4 regions of the Arthrobacter sp. Rue61a genome follow, and region 4 is predicted to be linked to each of the others. Evidence: predicted binding sites of a transcription regulator. Region 4 holds the regulator's gene; each other region holds the start of a gene.
The links. The regulator Rex, encoded in region 4, represses fermentation and respiration genes when NADH is low (regulators of the CRP and FNR family bind a similar motif). The targets are predictions, from matches to a motif close to CTTGTGAANNNNTTCACAAG.
Positions count from the first base shown of each region.

Region 1 (4,339 bases), 1.3 Mb from region 4:
CATGACGTACCTCACCGCACTGCTCCCGGTCGCCCAAGGCGTGGCCGTCTATGCAGCGCTGACCCGGACAGCGGACTCCGTCCGTTCCAGCGGGGACGCACGGACCCGCGGCCAAGTCATGGCTGACACCCTGACCGAACGCGTTACGGGCACGTCGGGTGGTGTCGCGGGCATCAACCTCAACCTCGTCATGACCGATCGCACGCTCTTTCAAGGGGACCCCGAGCCCGCGCGGCTCGAAGGCTACGGAATCGTACCCGCTGAATGGGCAAGGGCGCTTCTGGTTGAGGAACAATCCGGGTATGAGGATCAGCTTCATTGGAACCTGGAGTCCGCGGACCGCAGCGAATTGAGAGTGCTGCTCCGCCGCCTCTACACAGCTCCCCGCAGCGGCGAGCTCCTGACGATGGACTCAAAAGCACGGTTCTTCCCCCAAAAGTTGAGACGCTTCATCCACATCCGGGACAACACATGCCGTACCCCGTATTGTGACGCGCCCATCCGGCACATCGACCACGTCATTCCCTGGCATTCAGAAGGCAGCACCCACCTCAACAATGGGGCCGGGCTTTGCGAAGCCTGCAACCACACCAAGGAGAATCCGGGCTGGACCGCAAAGAGCATGCCCGGTGACGTGCACACGATCCGTGTCAGCACTCCCACCGGGCATAGCTACAAATCCAAAGCGCCACCGCTGCCGGGGCACAAGTCCACGCGCCTCAGAAACTAACGTGCCTTCACCACCGGTAGGGCGGCCGTCTCGTCCACCAGCTCTGCCCTGAGCAAACCGCCACCGCGGACCCACAGCTTGTAGGCCACGAACAGCAGCACCAGCCAGGTTCCGCCAACGTACAAGGCAACACGCGTGTCCTCGAAGACGCCCAGGATCACGATCACCATGGCCATGAACGCCATGGTGAGAATGGACGCAACAGGCCACAGAGGCGAACCGAATTCCGACGCCGGCAGGCCCTTGCGCTTGATCTCCCGCTTCATGGCGACGTGCGAAGCGAGGATCATCACCCAAACCCACACGGTGGCGAAGGTAGCGATCGAGGCAATGAGCACGAACACGTCCTCCGGAATGACAGCGTTCAATACGACGCCCACCAGCAGGATCCCGCCCATCATCACCACGGTCATCCACGGAACACCATGCCGGGAGATTTTGCTGAAGCTCTTGGGCGCGTGTCCCTGCTGGGCCAGTCCGAACAGGATGCGGCCAGCACCGAAGATGTCGCTGTTGATCGCCGAGAGCGCGGCGGTAATGACCACGGCGTTGAGGATATGCGGGGCGGCCGGGATGCCCAAACCATCGAAGATCTGCACGAACGGACTGCCGCTGCTGCCGATTTCATTCCACGGGAAGATGCTCATCAGCACGCCCAAAGTCAGTACGTAGAACAACAAAACGCGGACGGGCACAGTATTAACTGCTTGAGGGATGACCTTCTTGGGGTTCGTGGCCTCGCCCGCCGTGATACCGATCGTCTCGATCCCGCCAAAGGCAAACATCACGACGGCGAACGCGGCCAGGAGCCCCTCGAAACCATTGGGGAACAAACCGCCGTGATTCACGAGGTTCCCGAGTCCCGGTGCCACGCCACCGCCGTCGCCCGTTTGGAAGCCGAACACGACGATCGCAGCACCGCCGACGATCATGGCGATAATCGCCACCACCTTGATCAGCGAGAACCAGAACTCGAGCTCGCCGAACACCTTCACGCTGAGCAGGTTCATGGCGCCCAGAAACAGGATGATCGCGAGCACCCAGATCCATCTGTCCACCTGTGGGAACCAAAAGCCCATATAGATACTGAAGGCTGTGACATCGGCGATGGCCACGATCGCCATCTCGAACACATAAGTCCAACCGGTCACAAAGCCCGCGAACGGTCCCAGATACTTGGACGCGTACTGGCCGAAGGAGCCCGACACGGGGTGTCGGACAGCCATTTCGCCCAGTGCTCGCATCACCATGAACACGGCCGCGCCGCCGATGATGTAGGCCAGCAGGACGGCGGGGCCGGCTTTCTGGATGGCGGAGGCGGAGCCGTAGAAAAGGCCGGTGCCGATCGCAGATCCGAGCGCCATGAAGCGAATGTGACGGACGTTGAGGCCTCGGCTGAGCGCCGTACCCGCGGCTTGGAGGACAGAGCTCTCCACAGCCAGCTTGGTTTGTTGCATAGTAAAACCTTCTCGTCTTTGGGAGGGGATCGCTATCCAGCAGATCACTTTTGGGCGCCTTGTGATGGGACTCACGGGGCTTTGGTGTCTTTGATCGCAGACAGTCCAGTGGCGTCGATTTTCACCGTGGTAAAAGTCATAGTCTCCGGTCGGATATGATGACCGCGGACAGCTCGTCACCGGTCAGGCATCCCTCGCATCCGCGTCGCCCCCATTGAACTCCGCGCTGCCATCGCATCCGTTACTTGGGGGACTCTTGAACTCTGCATTCCGCACTGCCCGGCGCCGTGTTACTGCTGCCCTTGTTGCCGTTGTAGCTGGGGCTTCTTTGCTCCTCGCTGCTCCCGCTCAGGCCTACGAAATTCCAGCTTTTGAAGTTCCGCACGCCGCTCAGGCTCCTGTCCCGTTCGTGGAGCGGGCGACTGATACTGCCGGCGTCGTTGAGCTGTGGAAGGCGGGCGGCCCTGCAACCCGTGCCGCCGCTGCTGCGGCTCTTGTGGGCGGGCCGGAGGCGCTGCAGACATTTCTCGACGGCGGACAGGACGTTACGCTGGCCGCGGACCGCAAGCAGCTGGTTACCGAGCTGACGACGCGGGGAAGCGAGAACGTCAGGGAGAGCGCGGTCCGGGTACTGGCCACGAATGACCCCGCTGTGATTGATAGCTTCCTGTCGAGCGGTTGGGCCAAATCCTGGGAACTTGATTTGCGGATCGCTACAAGCTGGTTCCTCAACTACGAAGGTCCCGTCCGCATGGCTGCTTCCAAGAGCTTGGATCAAGGCGCTGAGGCTATCGAGGGATTCGTTCTCGAGGGCTGGCGTAAGACTGCTCAGGGCCAGGACCGGGAGGCTGTCACACACCTGACAAATTCGCCCATCGCCGGTGTCACTCTCGGAGCCCAAGCGGCTCTGGACACCTATGATCCGGAGGTCCTCGCTACTTTCCTTCGTTACGGCCAGTTTGTTGCTGCCGATCGCGATTCAGAGACGGCAACAGTGACCGGGCTGCTCCAACAAATCAAGTCAGACATCGCAGCCAATCCCAACGGCACCGTTGCGGTCGCTGATCGCGCGAAGGCCGCCGTGGAGAAGGCCAAAAACACAGCATCAGCTGCGAGGGAAGCAGACACGGCCCGATTGATGGCCGACTGGAAATTCCAGACCACACAGGCCGTTCCGCGTGCCATCATCGACGGTGCAAGCATGACCGCTAAGAAGCCGTTTCAAGAAGCTTTTGGAAAAGCAGCCAAAGAGCTTCCCGGGCTTCTCACAACCCTGACGGCGCCCGGTGCCGACCTCGACGCGCTGATCAATGATGCCCGCCAGGCCACCTTGGATCTCGCATTGGTGGGTACGCCTGAGGTTCGGAAAGCCGCGGAGGCTGCGCTGCTGGGTGGCGATGCTGCAATCAAGGACTTCGTCACCGTCGGCCACGATGCTGCCTTTGAGCTGGACGAGGCCGCACTGGTTGCCGACCGCCAGCGTGCTTTCCAATACCAAGCCACGGGTGGCAAGTACGTACAGAAGGCTGCCACCGAGGCCGTGAAGTCTGCCAGCCACGCAGACGTCCGTTACTTCCTGGAGTACGGATTTGCTGGTCCGCAGGACCTCGACAACCGCATCCTCGCTTACCAGAAACTGGACGCCGCAGATCTGGAACTGCGGGTAGCCGCCGATGTTGCCTTGGACGGCAGCCGGGCAGATGCGCACGCATTCGCTACGGTTGGTCAGTTTGCAGCCCTTGATCGGGACATGGCCACAAGGGCCCACGTTGCCTCGATCGACGCCATGATCGCCGAGCTTGCCGGCCTGGCAGATACAGCAGCTGTCGATGCCGGCAAGGCCTCCGACGCTGCCAAAGCCGCCGAAGCCGCACGTCAGGCCGAAGCTGCCGCAGAAGCCGCCCGCCAGGCTGAAGCTGCACGCCAAACTGCCGCGGCCAATGCTGGTGGACAGGCCGGGCAGGCTGCAGCCGGCCAGGTTGACGTCTCCCAGCACTCGGGAACCGGAGTAGCCCCGATCGTGGTTCCTTGGCCGCGTGACTACGCTCCCGCCGTCGAGCTTGCCGAAGCCGGTACGCCGGCCGAAGCCGTAGAAACCCCCGCAGCCACAGCGTCGGCCGCGCCCAGTATTTCAGTGCCGCCGGCCGCGTCA
Region 1 covers NC_018531.1:379,625-383,963, forward strand. Annotated here, with positions in the region: gene ARUE_RS01850 (HNH endonuclease) at 1-730, shown strand, start outside; gene ARUE_RS01855 (amino acid permease) at 727-2,187, opposite strand; gene ARUE_RS01860 (ALF repeat-containing protein) at 2,444-4,339, shown strand, end outside.
Region 1: the regulator Rex is predicted to act here: its motif matches at 2,246-2,265, upstream of ARUE_RS01860 (ALF repeat-containing protein).

Region 2 (4,339 bases), 950 kb from region 4:
AGACTTGCCGGGCGACGTAATGGCAGCGGAAATTCTTGTTGGCCGGCAGCCACGTGGCGGCGTCTCCTGCACCCTTCTTGACGTTGGCGGGACCGTCCGCGGCGATCAGGTTCAGCGGATCGTTTGCGAACATTTGCCGCTGCTGAACAGTGAGCTGCTGGGCCCCTTTCTGCCACGCGTCGGCGAGGGCCACCACGTGATCGATTTGAACGGCGGCACTGGTGTCCTGGCCTCTTTGGAAGGTCACTTGTGCCCCTGTGTAGGGTTCGTGAAAGCTACCACCGGCGACCTTGCACGATGAACCCTCCGTGAATTCGACGCCCGAGAGGTCCCTCCGCAGGATGTCGTTTCGTGTATCGCATCCGTTACGGTCAGCGTCCGCCCAGGCTTGACCGAAAGCGGCCCTGTCGTAGTCCGTTTTTGCCGCCCGCCCTTTGACCGGGAGCCGCTCCAGGGCGTCGCTTGCCCTCTCCGGGGTAACGGGCGCCGCACCGCGAAGGGGTTTCATCCAACCGGGTTTGTAGACAGGGGCTTCGCTTGGGCCGACTGCCCACGGTTCAGCGGTACTGAATTGTCCGGTGGTGAAAAACCAGGACAGCCCTGCCACGATGGTGGCGGCCGCCAGTCCAAGAATGGCCCACGCTTGACGTGACCTTCTCCGGGCGCGCTTGTAGGCAGACCATGTGGTACTCAAGAGACTCCATCCAGTGGGGCAGGCAATGTCCTATGAGCGTAGGACAGGGCCCCGACAGTCAGAGCCGATATCCACAGTGTGTAGGAGAAGTCACACTGCGGGCATGGGGCTTTCTCAGCGGCCTATTGCTCACGCATTACACGCTGAAGGTCCTCCGTTGCCACCGCAAGGAGGCCACGCAACTGTTCAACGCGCTGATCCGTGACGTCACCGGCCGCGTTGGCTGCGATGGCTTGATCCAGAAGTTTCTGGGCTTGTTTGTGGTTGGCCTTCGCTACGTCCAGGGCGTGCTCCAGCGTGGTCTCATGTTCCAACGTTGATTCGTTTTCCATGAACCCATTTTGATCAGGTTTCCCGGCTGATACCAGTGACTCAGCCGGGAAACCCGCCAATAGTTCGGAGCGCCTAGGCTCCTGCCCCTTCAAGCACCGCGATGGGAGCAATCACGTCACGCGCGGGGAAGGACGGCGGGTTCACACCTGCCATTTCTTCCATGACACGCACAACCTGGCAGGAGTAGCCGAACTCGTTGTCGTACCAGACGTAAAGAACCAGGTTCTTGTCGTTGGAAATCGTTGCGAGGCCATCAACAATGCCGGCGCGACGCGAGCCAACGAAGTCAGTGGACACCACGTCGGGAGAGTCGATGTAGTCGATTTGCTTGCGAAGGTCCGAGTGCAAGGACATTTCGCGGAGGAAGTCGTTGACTTCGTCGCGAGTAGTGCCGTTCTCAAGGTTGAGGTTCAGGATGGCCATGGAGACATCCGGGGTGGGTACGCGGATGGCGTTGCCCGTGAGCTTGCCCTGCAACTCGGGCAGCGCCTTGGCTACAGCCTTGGCGGCACCGGTCTCCGTGATGACCATGTTCAGTGCTGCCGAACGGCCGCGGCGGTCACCCTTGTGGAAGTTATCGATCAGGTTCTGGTCGTTGGTGAACGAGTGAACCGTTTCCACGTGGCCGTGAATGATGCCGAACTTGTCGTTGATAGCCTTCAGCACCGGCGTGATGGCGTTGGTGGTGCAGGATGCCGCGGTGACGATCTTGTCGTCATCGGAGATGTCCTTGTGGTTGATGCCGTGGACGATGTTCTTGAGGTCGCCCTTGCCTGGTGCCGTCAACAGGACGCGGGCAACGCCCTTGCTCTGCAGGTGCTGGGAGAGGCCATCGGCGTCGCGCCAGCGGCCGGTGTTGTCCACCACCAAGGCATCCTTGATGCCATATGCGGTGTAGTCCACAGTGGCAGGGTTGTCCGAGTAAATGACCTGGACCTGCACGCCGTTGGCGGTGATGGTGTTGGCTTCCTCGTCCACGCGGATGGTGCCCTCGAAGGAACCGTGCACGGAGTCGCGGCGCAGCAGGCTGGCGCGCTTCACCAGATCGTTCTCAGCGCCCTTGCGAACAACGATGGCGCGGAGCCGCAGACCGTGTCCGCCACCGGCCTTTTCAATGAGGATGCGCGCCAGGAGGCGGCCGATGCGGCCGAAGCCGTAGAGAACGACGTCGGTGCTGGTGCGGTTGTCGGCGCCACGCTTTCCCACGATCTCGGCGAGCTCGGCACGCAGGTACTCATCCAGCGAGGCGCCGTTGCCTTCGGCCCGGAACTTCTCGGTCAAACGTGCAATGTCAATGGCGGCTGCGCCGAGTTCCAGCTCGGACAGGGCATTCAGCAGCGGTGCGGTCTCTTCGAGCAGAAGCTCGTGGTTGCTCATCCGGCGCGCAAAGCGGTGGGCCTTCAGGATGTTCATGGTGGACTTGTTGATCAGGCTCCGGCCGTGGATGCTGGTGACCACGTTGTTTTCCCGGTACAACCGGCCGATCACGGGAATCATGGCCTCGGCGAGAGCCTCCCGGCCCATCCACTTATCAAGACAAGAATCTGACGTCTGGCTCACAGAACTACCTTCCTTGGGTCAACCACATACGTCCTCGTATGCAGATGGCAGCGGCCGCCCGGAGTGATCCTGCGGCACATGCGCCAGCGGGCTTCGGTCCACCCACAGCGCCTTGAACGAGAGCAAAGAAAATCCGCCGGCTGCGAACGCAGTCCCGGCGGCAGAACATCTACGTTCAGTAACCATTCTAGGGCGGAAGGAAGGGCTGCAGGCCGCCCCAGGGCGTGAAATCACTCACACGGCACAAATCCGGGAGTCATAAATGGATGGGTCGACCGATACGCCGGGTTCTGTCATCCCCTGCCGTTACCAGCAAGGGAGTAGCGGCCATCCATCTACGAACGCCGTTGCCGACGCCCTCCAGCAGCCTACCCGGACACTCGGGCGAGCAGCCCTCAAACGTGTCCTGTCTGGCCTTGCTCCGGGTGGGGTTTACCTAGCCTCCCCGGTCACCCGGGGAGCTGGTGGTCTCTTACACCACCGTTTCACCCTTACCTGCTGCCCCGCGATGCAAACATCACGACGCGCAGGCGGTCTGTTCTCTGTGGCACTGGCCTGCGGGTTACCCCGAGTGGGCGTTACCCACCACCCTGCTCTTCGGAGCCCGGACGTTCCTCGAGTCACTTCCGTGACGCGCGACCGCCTGGTCGACCCATCCGCCGTCCAGTCTACCGGCGTTGGGGCCAGGCAAAGTCCCCGGTAATATCGACTGGTGCTGATTCTGCTGCCGCCTTCCGAAGGCAAGACCCCCGCTGCCAACGGTCCCGCCATAAACTGGGAATCGCTCAGCTTCCCCGAACTGAACCCTTACCGGGCAAAAGTACTCGAAGCACTGGGTATGGTGAGCGCGCACGAGGATGCACTGACGCTGCTGGGGGTCGGTGCCTCGTTGCGGGACGACGTCGAACGTAATACCCGGCTGCATGCCGAACCAGCCGCTCCCGCGCATCAGGTCTATTCAGGGGTCCTGTACGACGCCTTGGGCTACAACAGCATGACGCCAACGCAACGCCGCAAGGCGAGCGAATCCATCCTGGTGGTTTCCGCCCTGTGGGGCGCCATAGGCTTCGGCGACCACGTGCCCGCCTATCGGCTGTCGATGGGAACGGCATTGCCCGACGTCGGGCGCCTCGCCTCCTACTGGAAGCCGCAGCTTAACGCAGCCCTCGCCTCACGCGCCGAGGGCGAACTCTTGGTGGATTGCCGTTCCAGCACCTATGCCGCTGCCTGGGCTCCCCCGGCGACGCAGACGGTTAACGTCAACGTCTTCAACGAAGCGAACGGCAAGCGCACGGTTGTCAGTCACTTCGCCAAACACACCCGCGGCGAACTGGGCCGCCACCTGCTGACCCGGCGCGGCAAAGCGCCGGCAACCCCGGATCAGCTCCTGAAGGCTGCCCGGGAGATTTGGACTGCGGAACTTGTTGAGGGCACGGCCCGCAAGCCGCACGCGCTCAACATCATCCTCACCACCTGAGTGTCCAACCGGCGTTGGGCTGCGTCAGTTCCACTCCGCCGAACGGACCAGGATGACACCTGAGTCCGGGCAAAACACGATCTCGTCCTCTGCTGCAGCTTTGACTTCGGCAAGGTCGCCGGGGCTGAGCATCATGCCGGAGCCTTCGGACTTGCCGTGGAACAGACGGGCTGCGCCGACACCGCGCTTGGCAATGGTCTTCTCGTAGATGGCAAGTACTCCCGCGTCCAGCGATTCCGCGAAGGCGGCGCGCTGTCCACGAACCACCGTTTCCT
Region 2 covers NC_018531.1:2,824,989-2,829,327, forward strand. Annotated here, with positions in the region: gene ARUE_RS12835 (HNH endonuclease family protein) at 1-694, opposite strand, end outside; gene ARUE_RS12840 (hypothetical protein) at 817-1,026, opposite strand; gene ARUE_RS12845 (glyceraldehyde-3-phosphate dehydrogenase) at 1,100-2,587, opposite strand; RNA gene rnpB (RNase P RNA component class A) at 2,851-3,242, opposite strand; gene ARUE_RS12850 (YaaA family protein) at 3,300-4,064, shown strand; gene ARUE_RS12855 (zinc ribbon domain-containing protein) at 4,089-4,339, opposite strand, start outside.
Region 2: the regulator Rex is predicted to act here: its motif matches at 2,809-2,828, upstream of ARUE_RS12845 (glyceraldehyde-3-phosphate dehydrogenase).

Region 3 (4,339 bases), 1.7 Mb from region 4:
TTGGGCCACCCCGAGGACCTGGTCACCAGCGGACCCTATGCCCTGAGTCGCCACCCAATGTACCTGGGGTGGTGGCTCATCCATGCGGGAGTTGCAGTCAACCGAGGTTCTGCTTGGGCTGTGATGACTTTGCCTGCTGGAATGCTGGTGGAACACCTTGGCGCGCAGTGGGAAGAGTCTGCGCTCCAGGAGCGGTTTGGCCAGTCCTACGCAGACTATGAGAGGGATGTTCCCCGCTACGTCGGATCGCCGGCGTGGTTGATTCGCGCCAGCTTCCAGACAGCGAGGCGGCCAACGCCGGCTGCGAAGGCGATGGATAAAGGGAAGGTCCATGCGGAGGAGCTCCAAAATCCTCCGAAGGGGACGCAGATGATCGCCCCGGCCGCGAAGAATGCGGCTACATGAACCCACTGGTTGCGGATGCTTCGCAATGCCACCCCCAAAGGCCAACCGACAGCTGTCCCCACGACGCCGATCGGGATGATCCCTATGATCATCGCCGTCGCCGTCATGGTCATGGTGTAGCTGGCTTGGCTTGGGTTGAGGTTCCAGGACGGAATGGCCCAGGAGAGGAAGAACACCGCGTCAGCCACGACGATTCCTACAACTAAGCCTTTCCAACCCAGCACCACCCGGTCCTTCGGGCCGTAACGCCAGCCTCCGGTTGGGCGTTTTGTTGCCAGCGCGTACTCATCTTCGTCGGTCCATGGTTCCTGGCTCACGATTACCTCCGAGTGATGTGAGAGAGCGTTCGGCTGAAGGGGCGGTTAGGTGAGAGATGGTTTGGCTGAAGGGGCGGTTATGTGAGAGAGCGTGTGGGGTTCGCGATCTGGTTGAGGGCGCCTGCCAACGACGGGTACTCAAACGTGAAGCCGGCATCGAGCAGTTTTCGGGGCTCCACCCATCTGCTCTTCAGCACCAACTCCGTTTGCGTACGGATCAGAACGGCTCCGGCCTCAAGCAGCCACGCTGGCGTCGGGATGCCAAAGGGGACACCCATGCTCCGTCGAACCAGGGCCATCAGCTCCCGGTTGTCCACGGGGTAGGGCGACGCTGCGTTCACCGGACCCGTCACTCCGGGATCCGCGTGGATAAACACCACCGCCCGGAACAAGTCCTCCACATGGATCCAGCTGAACTTTTGCGTGCCCGGGCCCATGTGTCCACCCAGGCCAAGCCGGGCCAGGTTACGGAGGGGGCTCATGACCCCGCCGGCCCCCAACACGATCGCAATGCGCAGCGGCACCTTCCGCGTAGCCGGCACAACAGCAGCCGCTAACTCATCCTCCCAAGCCCGGGCTACGTCCACGGAGAACCCGCTGCCCAATTCGCCCGAGACCTCCGACTGTGGGTGATCTTCGGCGTGCCGGTAGATGGTTCCAGTACTCGAGTTGATCCACGTCCGGGGCGGTTCGGCGCAGGCAGCCACAGCCCGGCCCAATGCACGTGTGGTCAGAACGCGGGAGTCCAGAATCTCCCGCCGGTGCTTCTCGTCGTAGCGGCAATTCACAGACCGTCCGGCGAGGTTCACCAGCAGCTCGGCGCCGTCCAGCACTTTGGTGATGGCGCCGTCGTCGTGCCATTGCGCGTCCGCCGAGGCGTCCCGCCCAACGGTCCGGACCTGCCACCCCTCGGCAATGAACCGCTGCTTGAAGTAGCCTCCAATGAAGCCGGAAGCACCCGCGATCACCACCGTCCGCGACATCATGACTCTTCCTTGACACTGCGCACGAGCCCCAGGACGTCGTCGAACACCTTGCTGACACCGGGAATCTTCGCCAGCGACAGGCCGCGCGCCACCAGCGGGGCAGCGCCGTCGATAAGTTTTCGTGTCCGGCGCTGGTCCTCGGATTTGTCGTAAACCCAGAACAGCGCGACGCCCATGTACGCCAACCACAGCAGCTCAGGCAGGTCGCCGCGCAGTTTCTTGGCGACGGCGGGAGAGGAACCTTCGACGGCGGAACGGAAGATCGCGAGGGAAGCCTCGCGGGCGGCGGTGGACGCCGCGCCGAACGGATTGACGGGCGACGACGGCCGGATCGCCGTCGCGATGAAATCGGAACCGAACTGGTGGTACGGCGCCATGACGTCGACGCCGGTGTGGAGCACTGCTTTCAGGCGCCCCGCGAGATCCTGAACCCCTTCGAGGGCCTGCGCCGCAACCACGGCGTGCTCATCCTGGACTTGGATGTACAGCTCCTGGACCAGCTCGTCCTTGGAAGCGAAGTAGTAGTAGGCGTTGCCGACCGAGACTCCGGCCTCCTGTGCAATGGCGCGCATGGTGGTCTTTTCGAAGCCGACTTCGCGGAACATCTTCAGCGCAACATCGGCCACCAATTGCCGGGTCTGTTCACTCTTTGCTGCCACCAGCTGCTCCTTGCGTGAATTTTGAACGTGTTCAAGAACGAGTATGTCACTTTTCTGAACGTGTTCAAAACGGCGACGGGATGGTGGGAGGTGAGAGAGGGCTGCTCGGAAGCGCGCGGGATGTGAGAGAGGGTCCGTGGTGGGAGAATGGAACCGGTGCCGGGCCCGATGCCCCACCAACCACAGTGCTAATACAGCGGGGCAACCTCACTATGGGGGCCTGCGCGAACCACTACGAAATGGATGACCCATGCCCTCGCCCTCCGGCTCCAGTACTTTGAGCAAGCCCGCTCCGCGCTTCGCTTCGATCGGCTCCCCGTATTTCGGCATCATGCTGGCCATCATGGCCGTGGTGCTGATCCTGTCCAACATCGGCGCGTCCAAGGGCGTCGTGCTTGGCCCGATCATCACTGACGGCGGGTTCTTCCTGTTCCCGCTCGCCTACATTCTGGGCGACGTCATGAGTGAGGTCTACGGCTTCAAGGTGGCGCGCAAGGCCATCATCACCTCGTTCGCGCTCTCGGTGTTCGCATCCCTTTGCTACTGGATCATCATCGTGCTGCCCGGCTTCAATGACGAGTATGGAACCGCCAAGCAGGCTGCCATCGAAGGTGCCTTGGGCCCGGTTCCGCTGATCGTCCTCGGTTCGCTGCTCGCTTTCCTGGCCGGGCAGACCATCAACTCCTGGATCCTGGTGAAGATGAAGGCCCGCACCGGCGAGAAGTCACTGTGGGCGCGCCTGATGGGCTCATCGGTGGTGGGTGAATTCGTGGACACCCTGATCTTCTGCAGCATCGCGGCGTCGGTCATTGGCATCACGGACTTCGGCTCGTTCCTGAACTACGTCCTGGTGGGCTTCGTCTACAAGACCGCCGTGGAGTTCCTGTTCGTCCCGGTCACAGTGCTGGTTGTTGGCTGGATCAAGAAGCGCGAGCCGAGCTACGGAGTCGTCGCGGCGTAGGCTTTCGCCGAGTTCGCCGGAAGCGTGTGAGGTCGCCGCAAGATTCCGCACGCTCACGCATGCTTCCGGCGAACTCGACGCCTAGGAGTAGTACCGGCCCAGAGTCTCCGCCTTGAACTCAAGGAAGTCCCCGGATTCGATGGCGAGGCGGGCGTCGTCCACCATCTTCACCACAAAACGCTCGTTGTGGATGGAGATCAGGGTTGCCGAGAGCATTTCCTTGGCCTTGAACAGGTGGTGGATGTAGGCCCGCGAATAGTTCACGCAGGTGTAGCAGTCGCAGCCGTCCTGCAGGGGCCCGAAGTCGGTCTTGTACTTAGCGCCGGACAGGTTGAACCGGCCGAACGGCGTGTAGAACGCGGAGTTCCGGGCAACGCGGGTGGGGGAGACGCAGTCGAACGTGTCGGCGCCGTTCTCGACGGCCGTGAAAATGTCGTCCGGCTCCGAGATGCCCAGCAGGTGCCGGGGCTTGTCCTCGGGAAGTTCCTCGTTGCACCAGCGGACGATCGTGCCAAGGTTTTCCTTCTCCAGCGCCCCGCCGATGCCGTACCCGTCAAAGGGCATGGCGCCAAGGTCTTGGCATGCCTTGCGGCGCAGGTCCTCGTACTGGGCGCCCTGGATCACGCCGAACAGCGCCTGGTACGGCTTGCCCACACGGGATGAGGTCAAGCGAGCGTGCTCCTCCAAGCACCGCAGCGCCCACAACCGGGTCCGTTCAAGCGACTCCTCCTGATAAGCCCGTGAGTTCTGCAGCGTGGTGAGCTCGTCGAAAGCGAACATGATGTCCGCGCCGATCTGGTGCTGGACTTGCATGGAAATTTCGGGGGAGAAGCGGTGCCGATCCCCGTTGAGGTGCGATTTGAACCAGACTCCGTCGTCGTCAATGTGCGCCAGCCGCTCCTTGCCGGGCGCTACTGCGTCGTCGGGTCCTGAGCTGTCCACGTTCTTCATGTCGATGACTTTTTTGAACCCGGAGCCGAGGCTCATCACTTGGAATCCGCCCGAGTCTGT
Region 3 covers NC_018531.1:728,004-732,342, forward strand. Annotated here, with positions in the region: partial or broken gene ARUE_RS24590 (methyltransferase family protein) at 1-144, shown strand, start outside; gene ARUE_RS24595 (hypothetical protein) at 237-722, opposite strand; gene ARUE_RS03520 (TIGR01777 family oxidoreductase) at 800-1,708, opposite strand; gene ARUE_RS03525 (TetR/AcrR family transcriptional regulator) at 1,705-2,367, opposite strand; gene ARUE_RS03530 (queuosine precursor transporter) at 2,618-3,328, shown strand; gene tgt (tRNA guanosine(34) transglycosylase Tgt) at 3,410-4,339, opposite strand, start outside.
Region 3: the regulator Rex is predicted to act here: its motif matches at 2,419-2,438, upstream of ARUE_RS03530 (queuosine precursor transporter).

Region 4 (4,339 bases):
TGCATTTAGCTGCGAGTTGGCTCCGAATTTCCTATGCATCCTTCAACCCGCGGTCTAAAGTGATGCCATGAGTACCCCAGACGAAACACCACAGCCACAGCAGCCCGGCTCCCAGCCTCCGCAGCCCGGCAATGTTCCTCCTGCGGGTTACCAGCCTCCGCAGGGCTACCAACCCCCTCAGGGTTACCAGCCACCGTCTCAACCAGGCCAGTATTCACAACCCGGCACACCCCAGCCCGGGCCCGGCCAACCTGCAGCCGGGCAGCCTGGTTTCCACTTCGAAATGCCCACCGACGGACCGCGCAGTTTCAACGACGTCATGCCTCAGGGCGGGTTCTCGGGAATGTTCAAGACCCAAGGCCTACCGACGGAGTTGAAGGTTTCCTACTTTATTTGGGTGATCTCCGGACTCCTGGGCTTGCTGTTCGGGCTTATTGGATTCTTCGCCGTGATCGCAGCCTTCGCCTTCGCCCCGGGTATCGCGGCAATCGCGCTCATCCTCCTCCTGCTCGCTTTGGCCGTTGCCGCCGCCCAGGTGGTCCTGGCCATGAAGATGAAGGAAGGCAAAGAATGGGCTCGCCTCGCTTTGACCATCCTGGCCGGCGTTTCGCTGCTGCTGGCCATCTTCGGAGCGGCAAGTGGCGGCGGTTCCGGGATGGGCCTGGGCGGCAACTGGTTCGGCTTCCTGGTCAGCGCAGTCGCCGTCGTCCTGATGTGGATGCCCAATTCGCAGCTCTGGTTCAAGGCAGTAAAGGGCCACGCATAGCACTGACCCAACTGCCGTCGTCGTGCGTGATCGGCGGTAATGCAGGCTGAAGGCCGCGGCCCGGATCCTCCGGATTCCCGCGGCTTTCATCATGAAGGCGTAAGCCGATTTGATGATTTTTCCTGTGAGCTGGAAATACCAGCGTGTGATCGTCTGCAGCGTCGGACCCGGGAGGTACGGTGGTAGCAAAACCACGCTGGGGGCAGGGTCGATTTGCTGATCCCGGCGGCCGCACCAGCAGTCGAACAAGCAAAGGAATGCCATGAGCAACCCTCCGTACCCGCCGTCAACCCCGGGTGACGACAACAAGCCCGAGCAGCAGGGCACCCAGCCTTCTGCCCCGCAGCCCCCGGCACCTCAGTACGGTCAGCCTGCCGCGCCGCAGTACGGACAGCAGTCTCCCGCTGCGCCGCAGTACGGACAGCAGTCACCGGCTGCACCCCAGTACGGACAGCAGTCTCCTGCTGCACCGCAGTACGGACAGCAGGCCTCTCCTTACGGCCAGGCCCCTGTGGCTCCGCAGTACGGCCAGGGCACTAACTGGCCGAGCCAGCAGCCCGGACCCACCACCATCCCGCCGATGGTTAACTACGCGTTCTGGATGATCGTCGCGGCCGGACTGCTGTCCGCCATCAGCTCTCTGGTCTTGGCCTTCACCGGAGCTGATCCCATCATTGATGTCATGTTCCAACAGGCCGCACAGCAGAATACAGAGATCCCTGAGGGATCCGCTGAAGGCATCCGGGCTGCCATCGCAGTCGGCGCCATCATCGGGGCGATCCTTTCACTGGGCCTCTACGCCTTGGTTGCCTTCCCCGTCCGGAAGGGCAAGAACTGGGCACGGATCCTAGGCACAGTCTTCGCGGCCTTGTCAGTCCTCGGCCTTACCAGCCTGTTCCAGTTCGGTCCCACCTACGGCATCCTGCAGCTCATCGTGATCCTGCTGGGTGTTGCAGCAATTGTCATGCTGTACCTGCCGGCGTCGGCTCCTTACTTCCGTAAGGCGCAGCCGTTCGGCAACCCGTACCAGAACCCTTACGGCCGCTAAACACGCCGACTTCCAAGTATTAGACGCGGGCGCGGACCCGGCGAAGGCTAAACAGCCTGGCCCGGAGTCTGCGCCCGTTGTGCGTGGTAGGCAAGGATCTGCAGCTCGGTTGCCATGTCCACCTTGCGGAGGTTGACGTGCGGGGGGACCTGCAGCAGCACCGGAGCGAAGCTCAGGATGCTCCGGATCCCGGCGGCAATCACGCGGTCGCACACGGCTTGGGCCACCGTTGCAGGCAACGCCAGGACCACCATGTTGGTGTGGGTTCGTTCCAGGACGCGCTCCAACTCGGCGGAGTCGCTGACCCTTAACCATCCCACCTCGTTGCCGATCACCATGGGGTCGGCATCAAAGATGGCTACGACGTCGAAGCCCCGGGACTCGAAGCCTCCATACCGGGCAAGGGCTTTGCCGAGGTTACCGGCACCCACAATCGCGACCTTCCAGTCGTGGGTCAGGCCGAGGGCTGCCGCAATGTGGCGGCTCAAGTACTGGACCTCATAGCCAACGCCGCGGGTCCCGTAAGAGCCCACATAGGAAAGGTCTTTGCGGAGGGTGGATGAGCTGACTCCCGAGGCCTCGGCCAAGGCTTCCGAGGAAACCCGCTCAACGCCTTCGGCCAGCAGAGAGTTGAGCGCGCGCAAATAGAGAGTCATCCGGGCCACAGCCGCGGGCGGGATCTGCTTGGTGGCAGGTTCGTTATCCCCGGTTGTGGCTTCCGGGGACGGTTCCAGCGCAGTCACGGTATTCTCCATTGCGTCGCTTTGTTGTTCCACTCTATGACCCCCCGCCGGACTCAACAAAAGCCATTACCTGCGGGTAACCCCACCCTCAGCCCTCCAGGACTTTCTTCAGGGTGCGGGTGAGCCGTTCCTCGTCGATCTTCCAGAAATCGCGCTGGATGCCGTTGACCAGCACCACTGGAATCTCCTCTGCGAAGCGCTCCTGCAGTTGTGGGTCGCCGTCGATCTTCTGTTCGGTCCACTGCACCCCAAGGCCTTTCGTGACACGCTCGACGGCGGCACGCGCCTCCGTGCAGAGGTGACAGTCAGCTTTGGTGAGGAGGACGACGTCGGGAATTGCCATGTCTCAAAGGTAACCGCCCCACCGACCCTCTCTCACATCCCACCCCCTTCCCGGCAACCCTCTCTCACATCCCACCCCCTTCCCGGCAACCCTCTCTCACATCCCACCCCCTTCCCGGCAACCCTCTCTCACATCCCACCCCTTTCGGCGCTCGCCCGTGCGTTCCCGACGCGGGCCCCGGCGATTGACTAGACTCAAGGCATGCCCGAGGAGAAGAACGCCGCCGTGGTCGCAGATGCCTTGGTGCAGAAGGACACCGTGCAGAAGGACGCGGCGAAAAAGGACATCGCGCAGAAGCACGCTGGCGAAGCCGCATTCTTCGACGTCGACAATACGTTGATGAAGGGCGCCAGCCTCTTCCACGTGGCGCGCAAAATGTATGAACGAAAAGCGTTCACGCTTTCCCAGGCCGCCGGGTTCGCCTGGAAGCAGTTCAAGTTCGTCATGCGCGGCGAGAACATGGAAGACGTCCACTCGGTGCGCGACTCTGCACTGACCCTTGCTGCCGGCATTACCGTGGCTGACATCAAAGCCTTGGGCGAAGAGGTCTATGACGAAATGATCGAGTCGAGGATCTGGCCGGGAACCAAAGCGCTGGCAGAACAACACCTTCGGGTCGGCCGGAAGGTGTGGCTCGTGACGGCCACACCCATCGAGGTCGCCACTGTTATTTCCACCCGGCTCGGCCTGACAGGCGCTTTGGGAACCGTGGGCGAGGTGGACGAAGGCGTGTACACAGGGAAGCTCGTGGGCGACATCCTGCACGGACCTGCAAAGGCAATTGCGGTCCAACTCGTGGCCGATCGAGAGGGTCTGGATCTGGACCACTGCTGGGCCTACAGTGACTCCGCCAACGACATTCCTTTGCTCACCATGGTAGGTCATCCCGTGGTCATCAACCCGGATTCAAAGCTGCGGCGGCACGCCCGTGAGAACAACTGGCCGGTTTACGATTTCCGCTCGGGACGCCGTGCGGCAACCCTTGGCCTCAAAGCCGCCACAGTCGGCGGAGCTGTGTATGGTTTGTGGCGCGGATTCTCGAAGTTCCGCGGCCCCCGCGTCTAACCCTCTCTCACATCCCACGGGCTTGACCTCAACCCTCTCTCACATCCCTCGGGCTTGAGCCCAACCCTCTCTCACATCCCACGGGCTTGACCCCAACCCTCTCTCACATCCCACTTGGGCCATAACAAGCCTGTGGATAACTTTCGATGGCTTTAGCATTTCTGGGCAAGAATGCCGGTATGCAAAATGCCACTGCTCTTCCTCCCCGACTGACCGCCGGCCCGTTCACCTTGGACGAGGCGGAGGCTGCGGGCCTTAGTCAGTCCTACCTCTGGAATCGCATCAAGGTCGATGGAGTTAGCCGGGGTATTTACCGGCCTGCCGATTGGAATTTCGAGCTTTCTGCGGCTGCCCGATCGCTGTCGGTTGTAAGT
Region 4 covers NC_018531.1:3,772,693-3,777,031, forward strand. Annotated here, with positions in the region: gene ARUE_RS24495 (hypothetical protein) at 68-766, shown strand; gene ARUE_RS17155 (hypothetical protein) at 1,029-1,814, shown strand; gene ARUE_RS17160 (redox-sensing transcriptional repressor Rex) at 1,862-2,569, opposite strand; gene ARUE_RS17165 (glutaredoxin family protein) at 2,646-2,900, opposite strand; gene ARUE_RS17170 (HAD family hydrolase) at 3,102-3,965, shown strand; gene ARUE_RS17175 (DUF559 domain-containing protein) at 4,112-4,339, shown strand, end outside.